DNA from 2 places in the Planococcus alkaliphilus genome. Region 1 is predicted to be linked to the other one. Evidence: riboswitches for the same ligand, from Rfam matches in the RefSeq annotation. Region 1 holds a riboswitch; the other holds the start of a gene.
The links. Region 1 has a riboswitch for S-adenosylmethionine ahead of AC2EXB_RS04205 (transporter substrate-binding domain-containing protein). Riboswitches for the same ligand answer to the same signal wherever they lie in the genome.
Positions count from the first base shown of each region.

Region 1 (4,281 bases):
TTCAGCCGTTTCCCTTGTCATTTCCCATTCGCGGATGGCGCGAATGGTCTCAGTGAGCGGGCGGAACCTTAATCCGGCCTGTAAAGCTTTTTGGATATCCACTCCAAGAAAGCCATTCATGTACATACTGTCTGGAATCCACAGCGGCAATTCGGACCACCCTTCCACTTTGTGGCCCAACAGGAATTGCTCATCCACCCAAACAAAATCCGCATCACTCTTAAGGGTGGTCTTACATTCCTCCAAGAATTTCTCCATCGTCAGTGTGGAGTCGGGGCCGGTCGCATTAAATGTGCCTGTCCGTTGTTCTTCGACCAGCCGGAGGATCCATTCTGCCAAATCCCGGACGTCGATAAACTGGATTTCCTTGTCTCGCCGCCCCGGCGCCAACACCTCACCGCCTTTTGCTACGCGGTTAACCCAGTACGTAAAACGGTCCGTAAAATCATGAGGCCCGACGATAAGTCCCGGCCGGATATTCAGGGCACCTTCCGGAAACGCACGTTCCACTTCTTGCTCACACAAAAATTTCAACTCACCGTAATGTTCATTGATGGCAGCTTCCGCCTCTTTTGTTTTCAATTCTCCCAGCTTTTCCGCTGAAAGCCGGCCGACTGCGTGTTCTTCATTTATCCCCGGAGATTCTAAATCGATGTAAACCGATGCGCTTGAAATGAATGTGTAATGTCCTACGGATTTTGCCAGCAGTTCCGCAGATTCCTGAACGGACCATGGAAGATAGCCGGATGTGTCAATAACGGCGTCCCATCTCCGCCCTCTCAACGCTTGTAAATCCCCGTACCGGTCGCCGGTCAACTTTTCCACTTCTGGAAACAAATCCGGATTCGCTTTTCCTCTATTTAATAAGGTCACTTCATGGCCGCTGCTGAGAGCCGCCTCGGTCAGAAATCTCCCCAAAAAACGGGTCCCTCCAAGGATCAAGATATTCACATACACTCCTCCTTCAATTTACTGAATGAAAAACGATCTGCTTTCCTGCTTCTTTTATTCTGCAAAAGCTCCAGACAATCCTCTACTGAAAATAAAATAGATGCACCTCTCCAAAACCCTGCTGCTTTCTTATATACTAAAACCAACAATAGCAAGATCCATTAAAGGAGGAATTAGCATGAGCAAGCAATTATCACCCGAACAACGCGAAGCATTTCTCAACACGTTAAAAGAGCGGTTCGAGAAAAACATCACCCGCCACGAAAATTTCGAATGGGCCAAAATCCAGGACAAACTGGAAGCGAATGAAGACAAATTATGGTCGCTCCATGAAATGGAACGGACTGGCGGCGAACCGGATGTTGTGGATTATGATGCTGCAGCGGATGAATTCATTTTCTTCGATTGCTCCGCAGAAAGCCCGACTGGCCGAAGAAGCATTTGCTATGACCCGGAAGCATTGGAATCGCGCAAGAAAAACAAGCCTGAAAACAACGCGGTCGGCATGGCGGCGGACATGGGCATTGAATTGCTGACAGAAGAACAATACCGAAAGCTGCAGTCGTTAGGGAAATTCGATATGAAGACATCGAGCTGGGTGCAGACTCCTGCTGAAATCAGAAATCGCGGCGGCGCCCTTTTCTGTGATTTCCGCTACGGGCAAGTGTTTCTGTATCATAACGGAGCGGATTCGTATTATGCCGCTAGGGGATTCAGGGGATCGTTGAACGTTTAACAACTTCTAATAAAAAATAAGATGAGATTTATCAGAATTTTGTGTTGACGGTAAAATATAATGATGATACAGTTGTCAACATAGTTTAATAGCAATTTGTTCTTATCATGAGAGGTGGAGGGATTGGCCCTACGAAACCTCGGCAGCGGGCTCACTTTAGAGCACTGTGCCAAATCCAACAAGCTTTGATTAGCTTGAGAGATAAGAAGAGCAGAATATCAATGTGATTTCGCATGCCTGCCTCTTCTTATAGAAGAGGCTTTTTGTTTGCCCTCATATCTGGACAATTCTATTAACTTAAAACCAAGTAAACCAATAGAAAAGGAAGGTGCAAAGACATGAAAAAGACCAAACAGCTTTTATGGCTCGTCGCAATTACAGTAATCGGTTTATTTCTAACCGCATGCAGCAGCAATGAATCTTCAAATGAAGTGAATGCTTCAACAGAAAACAAGGAACAGAACACTTGGGATCGAATTGAAGAAGCAGGCAAAATCGTTGTCGGCACAGAAGGGCTTTACTACCCGATTACATATCACGATGAAGAAACAAAAGAATTAACAGGATATGATGTAGAACTTGCTCGTGCCTTAGGAGAAAAGCTTGGATTGGAAGTTGAATTCAAAGAAATGGAATTTGACGGATTGCTGCCAGCTCTTCGCAATGGCCAAATTGATATTGCCGCGAATGATTTTTCGATTACCGACGAACGCAAAGAGATATTTGATTTCACGATTCCAGTCAAGCATTCATATGGTTCAGCCATTGTCCGTGAAAGTGACAACTCCGGCATTGAATCAGTAGAAGATTTGAAAGGCAAAAAAGTCGGGGGGTCCGCGACAAGCAATTACTCAAAATTTGCTCAAGAACAAGGGGCTGAAGTGATTGTCTACACAGGCTCTGACACGGTGCTTCCAGAAATCGTCAGCGGCCGCGTCGATGCTACGCTAAATGACTATCTTGTCTTGTTGCGCTCACTTGAACAATTTGATAAACCGGGATTGAAACTGGCTGAAGATGTTAGATTCTCATTCAGCAGCAGTGCTATCGTAATGCCGAAAGATAGCCCGGAGCTGAAAGAAAAACTTGACGGTGCTATTGAGGAGCTTCTTGCTGATGGCACATTGAAAGAAATTTCAACTAAATTTCTTGGTGCTGATGTAACACAGCCGCTTGAAGAAGAATAAAAATTTTTTGAGGAATCCTCGGATTCCTCTTTTCTAGATACTAAGTAAAGGAGTCTTCCAATGGCCGACTTTAAATGGGAATATCTTTTTAATGTAGAAATCGCAATTGATTCTCTTCCTTTTATTCTGGAAGGAGCTTGGCAAACCATTTTGATTGCACTGGTCAGCCTAGTATTTGCTTTGATCCTCGGTTTATTTGTAGCTCTTGCCCGAATGAACCGCTTTATCGGACTGTCTCTCCCAGCCCGGCTTTTCATCTCCTTTATGCGGGGCACTCCGCTTTTGGTGATGCTGTTTATCCTGTATTTCGGCTTTCCCATGATCGGCATTGAAATGCAGCCGCTTACTGCTGCCATTATCGGCATCAGTATTCATTTTTCTGCCTATACGGCCGAAATTATCCGTTCTGCCATTTCTTCTGTATCGAAAGGACAATGGGAAGCTGCTGAGACGCTTCGGATGAGCTATTGGCAAACCATGACGCGCATCATTCTGCCGCAGGCGACTCGTATTGCTTTGCCTCCGCTATCGAGCACTTTCATGGATATCATCAAAGGAACTTCGCTAGCGATGGTCATCACTGTTTCTGAAATGTTCTACCGCGCCAAAGTGGTGGTCGGGCAAACTTATGAAAGCCTAACCTTATATATTCTCGTGGCACTCATTTACTGGTCCATTTGCATCCTTGTCACCTTGCTTCAAGATTATTTAGAGAAAAAAGCAAACCGCTATGTCACTGCCTGATAGGAGGTTCCCAAATTGATCAAAGTTGAAAATTTAAGCAAGCAATTCAAACAGGTAGAAGTCCTGAAATCCATTTCATTGGAAATAAAAAAAGGCGAAGTTGTCAGCATCATTGGCCCATCCGGTTCTGGCAAAACAACCTTACTGAGATGCCTGAATCTCTTAGAAACGCCTTCAGGCGGTTCACTTCAAATCAATGATGTCCATGTTTCATTCACTGGGAAAACACCAAGTAAAAAGCAAAAAGTTGATGTTCGCCAATTTTCTGGTATGGTCTTTCAGCATTTTCATTTATTTCCGCATAAAACCGTGATTGACAACATTATTGAAGCACCGCTTGTCGTGCAAAAACGGAACAAGCAGGAATTGGTGCGTGAAGCAGAAGGATTGCTGGAAAAAGTTGGACTATTGGAACATAAAAACCAGTATCCGGAACAATTGTCGGGCGGCCAAAAGCAACGGGCGGCGATTGCCCGGATTCTCGCACTGAAACCGGATCTCCTATTATTTGATGAACCGACTTCTGCACTAGATCCTGAACTTGTTGGCGAAGTGTTGACGGTCATCCAGGAGCTCGCCTTAGAAGGACAAACCATGGTTATCGTAACGCATGAGATGGATTTTGCACGAGAAGTTTCGGATCGCGTCGTATTTATCGCAGAG
Region 1 is NZ_CM168060.1:805,397-809,677, reverse strand. Features, by position in the region: gene AC2EXB_RS04215 (NAD-dependent epimerase/dehydratase family protein) at 1-951, opposite strand, end outside; gene AC2EXB_RS04210 (DUF4256 domain-containing protein) at 1,130-1,687, shown strand; SAM riboswitch class I at 1,787-1,895, shown strand; gene AC2EXB_RS04205 (transporter substrate-binding domain-containing protein) at 2,026-2,874, shown strand; gene AC2EXB_RS04200 (amino acid ABC transporter permease) at 2,935-3,618, shown strand; gene AC2EXB_RS04195 (amino acid ABC transporter ATP-binding protein) at 3,634-4,281, shown strand, end outside.

Region 2 (4,281 bases), 1.4 Mb from region 1:
TCGGATTCATGATGCGGGAATAGATATTTCCAGTCTCTTTTAATCCGAATAAGTTTTGGGCATGCTCCGTACTTTTAAATACATAAGAAGTTGTTTTATGAATGGCAACTCCTCTTGCTCCTGTTGTTGGATCCGGCTCTTGGCCACCGTGCAATAAAAGCGTTTCTGGTTTAAAATTTGTCATTTCTTATTCCTCCTAGTTTTTATTGATGAAAACCGAAGACGAGGAGGGAACAGAAAAAAGCCCTCTTCGTTAAGAAGAGGGCCGTCATATACGGAAATACCTCCTCTCATCTGCCAGATCGTTGCCGATCTGTAGGATTTAGCACCTTTCCAAGCAATTGCTTGGTGGTTGCCGGGCATCATAGGGCCTATTCCCTCCGCCTCTCTTGATAAGAGTATTCAGATTTAGTTTTTCATCTTGTTTAGCAGTATAAAAACATCGCTTTCATTTGTCAAGTGGATAATTCAAAAAATTTTGAAACCTCCCCTTCCCCTAAAACGTTTAATACATATAGAGGAGATGATTTCATGATTCTTTGGTTTTTATGCACTTTTATTATTGGTTATTTACTCGGTTCACTCCACGGATCCTCCATCGCACAACTGATTTCAGGCACGAATGTCAAAAAAGAAGGGGTGAAAAATTCAGGCGCTTCCAATGCGGCCATTGTTCTTGGATGGAAATTCGGCGCACTTGTCGCTTTGATTGATATTTCCAAAGGGATTGTCGCTGTCTTGGGGCTAAGAATTCTTTTAGGCCAATTCAACTTATCAAGTGAATTGGAATGGACAATGCTCTTTGTGATCAGTGCGGCTGTCGTCATCGGCCATAATTTCCCTTTCTATATGAACTTTGACGGCGGAAAAGGCACAGCGTCCATTATCGGCGTTATGCTTGCACTGGATTGGAAATTGGGGCTTGCCGGCGGATTGCTCCTGGTCGCTTGCGCTTTAGCAACGGATTATTTGGTTGTGGGCGTTCTCGTTCTGTATGGCATGCTGTTTGCCATCGCTTATTTCCCGGCGGAAGGCAGTTGGCCGCTTCTCACTGCCTTCGGTCTTTTTGCAATGGCGTTCTGGAAACACATTGAAAATATTAAACGAATTAAAAACGGAACGGAAAACAAGGTTTCTTCTGTCTTCCGCAAGAAAGCGGGGCCTGCGTGAAAGCAGGCTTTTCATTTCCCATTTTTTTATTTTAAAAAAGTTTCTTGACTTTTCCGCATTGACGCACTAAAGTAGAAATTACAAATCGAATAGTTACATCACTTTCTTATCCAGAGAAACCGAGGGACAGGCCCTATGACGTTTCGGCAGCGGATTCGCTTTAAGCGAAAACTGTGCTAATTCCTGCAAATGCATGTATGTGCATTTGGAAGATGAGAATTGAGATGGTTTCATTCCGGAGCCCTCTTTTTTCTTATGGACAAGAAAAAAGAGGGCTCTTTTTGTTTTATTTTTTGGTTCTACACTAATTGTTGGGGTGTTGAAACAATTCGGCCCAAAAAAAGACACGCAATCTCCAAATTCTTTTATACTTGAAATGTCGAATAACAAGTAAAGAAGAGGAGATGCGTGCACTTGAATTTTACCATGAAATTTCCCGGATTAGAAGATGTGAAAATCATGAAGATGGAACAAGTGGAGGACCGGGTGGCCCTGCATGTGGAGTTGGAAGTGAAGGCACACCGTTGCCCGCGTTGCCAGGAGAAGACCCGGCGTGTCCACGATTACCGGATCCAAAAGATCAAACACCTGAAATGGTTTGAACGCCAGACTTACCTTTTCTATAAGAAGAGACGCTACGTATGCGGGGCGTGCGGCAAGAAATTCGCCGAACAGAATTCATTCATCGGCCGCTATCAACGGTTCTCAAAAGAGTGGAACCAAGCGGTTCATGTGCGCAGCGTCAAGGCGAAAACGTTCAAGGAAGTGGCCGGACAATACGGCGCTTCCGCTTCGACCATCGTTCGGCGTTTCGATCTGGTGGCGCTCCAGGAAGTTACTGAAACCGCAAAATTACCGCGTGTGATCGCCATCGACGAATACAAAGGCGACACCCGCGAAGGAAAGTACCAACTGATTATCGCCGATGGCGAAACGAGAGAACCGATCGATATCCTGCCCAACCGGAAAAAAGAGACGATCAAACAGTATCTCCAACAGCACGGAGCTGCGGTGGAAATCGTCGTCATGGACATGAGCCATTCCTTTAAAGCCGCGGTCAAAAAAGCACTCGGCAAACCGGTGATCATCGCCGATCGCTTCCACTTCTGCCGGTACATTTACTGGGCGCTGGACGCGGTCCGCAGACGCGTGCAGAAAAGTTGGAACGACTATGACCGCAAAAAAGGCAAACGGATGCGCTACGTCTTTTACAAAAACAGTGAGAAGTTAACCGAAAAGGACCGTTGGTACTTGAAGCGGTATCTTGAAATGGATGAGGAGCTCAAACGAGCTTACGAACTGAAGGAAGCGTATTGCAGGTGGTTTCAGGCAAGCAAAAAAAGAGATCCCGAGGAAATCCTCAAGACCAAAGAAGCGTTGCTGGAATTTTATCGGCTGGTGGAACAAGCGGGCATTCCCGAGTTCCAGAAAGCCATGGGCACCTTCCGAAACTGGCAGACGGAAATCTTGAACAGCTTCTCGTTCAAGTATTCCAATGGTTTCTTGGAAGGCATCAATAACCTGACAAAAGTGATTAAGCGGAACGCGTTCGGCTTTCAGAATTTCGAACGCGCCCGCGCCAAAATACTACTGACACACAAGTATAAGAATATGGGAGTTCACGTTGGTTAGAGTGAGGAAGATTTCACCTCACCCCAACATTTGACGGAGAACCTATTTTTTACAGGTTTGTACATATTCGATCCATACAGCATGAGGAGGCTATTTGAATGATTCAATTTGAGGGGGTTACGAAAACCTACCATTCCGGCAAACAGGAAATCCACGCTTTGAACGGCATCGATCTGACTGTTGAAACCGGAGAAATCTATGGCGTCATCGGCTTTAGCGGCGCCGGCAAGAGTTCACTGATCCGGACGGTCAACTTACTGGAACGCCCCACGAACGGACGGGTGCTCATCCATGACAAGGACATTTCCACTCTTACTAGCAAAGACATCCGGGATACCCGAAAAGACATCGGGATGATTTTCCAGCATTTCAATCTATTGAATTCGAAAACGGTATTCCATAATGTCGCGATGCCGCTGATTCTGGCAAAAACACCGAAAAACAAAATTAAAGAACAGGTGAAAAACCTTCTTGAATTTGTAGGCCTGGCAGACCAGGCAGAAAAATATCCGGACCAGCTTTCAGGCGGACAAAAGCAGCGGATCGGGATTGCCCGGGCACTGGCGACTAACCCTTCTGTCCTGCTATGCGACGAAGCAACATCTGCACTTGATCCCCAGACGACTCAGTCCATTCTGGATTTATTGCGGCGCATCAATCGTGAATACAATATCACGATCCTATTAATCACTCATGAGATGGGCGTCATCCGGGAGATTTGCGATAAAGTAGCGGTCCTCGAAGCTGGAAAAGTCATCGAACAAGGTTCCGTATACGAAGTTTTTACAAATCCGAAGCAGCCGACGACTCAGCGTTTTGTCCGTTCGGTCATGAACGATGAACTGCCGGAATCCTTGTTGACAAAAATTCAGGATCCGACGCAGAACCATTCCATCTACCGCGTCCAGTTTACAGGAACTTCGGTCGGACAGCCGCTCATGTCCCGAGTATCGCGTGAATTCAATCTTGACCTCAATGTGCTTTTCGGAAATATCACGGAATTGCAAGGCGAACCTTACGGCAACCTGATCGTTGAGTTTTCAGGAAGTTTAAGCGAAATTCAACGCGCGCTGACTGCGATCCGCAGCGACTCGGTCAAAGTCGAGGAGGTAAAAAATTATGCTAGTTGATAACGAACAGATTTTAGAAGCTCTCTGGGAAACGGTTTATATGACCGGCGCTTCGTTCTTATTCTCAATCATTATCGGTTTCCCGCTTGGCATCTTGCTAGTCGTAACAAGAAAAGGCCATTTACTGGCAAATGAACCCATTTCAAAAGTATTGAACGTCATCATTAATATTTTCCGTTCAGTCCCTTTCATCATTTTGATGGTGGCTATCATTCCGCTTACCCGGTTGATTGTCGGTACATCCATCGGCACTGCCGCTGCCATCGTCCCGCTTGTCTTCTATGCAGGACCATACATTGCAAGACTTATTGAAAACTCATTGCTCGAAGTCGACAAAGGCGTCATCGAA
Region 2 is NZ_CM168060.1:3,049,911-3,054,191, forward strand. Features, by position in the region: gene AC2EXB_RS15875 (O-acetylhomoserine aminocarboxypropyltransferase/cysteine synthase family protein) at 1-184, opposite strand, end outside; SAM riboswitch class I at 288-399, opposite strand; gene AC2EXB_RS15880 (glycerol-3-phosphate acyltransferase) at 532-1,170, shown strand; SAM riboswitch class I at 1,274-1,389, shown strand; gene AC2EXB_RS15885 (ISL3 family transposase) at 1,579-2,802, shown strand; gene AC2EXB_RS15890 (methionine ABC transporter ATP-binding protein) at 2,901-3,932, shown strand; gene AC2EXB_RS15895 (methionine ABC transporter permease) at 3,922-4,281, shown strand, end outside.
Region 2: another riboswitch for S-adenosylmethionine. It lies ahead of AC2EXB_RS15885 (ISL3 family transposase); the one in region 1 lies ahead of AC2EXB_RS04205 (transporter substrate-binding domain-containing protein).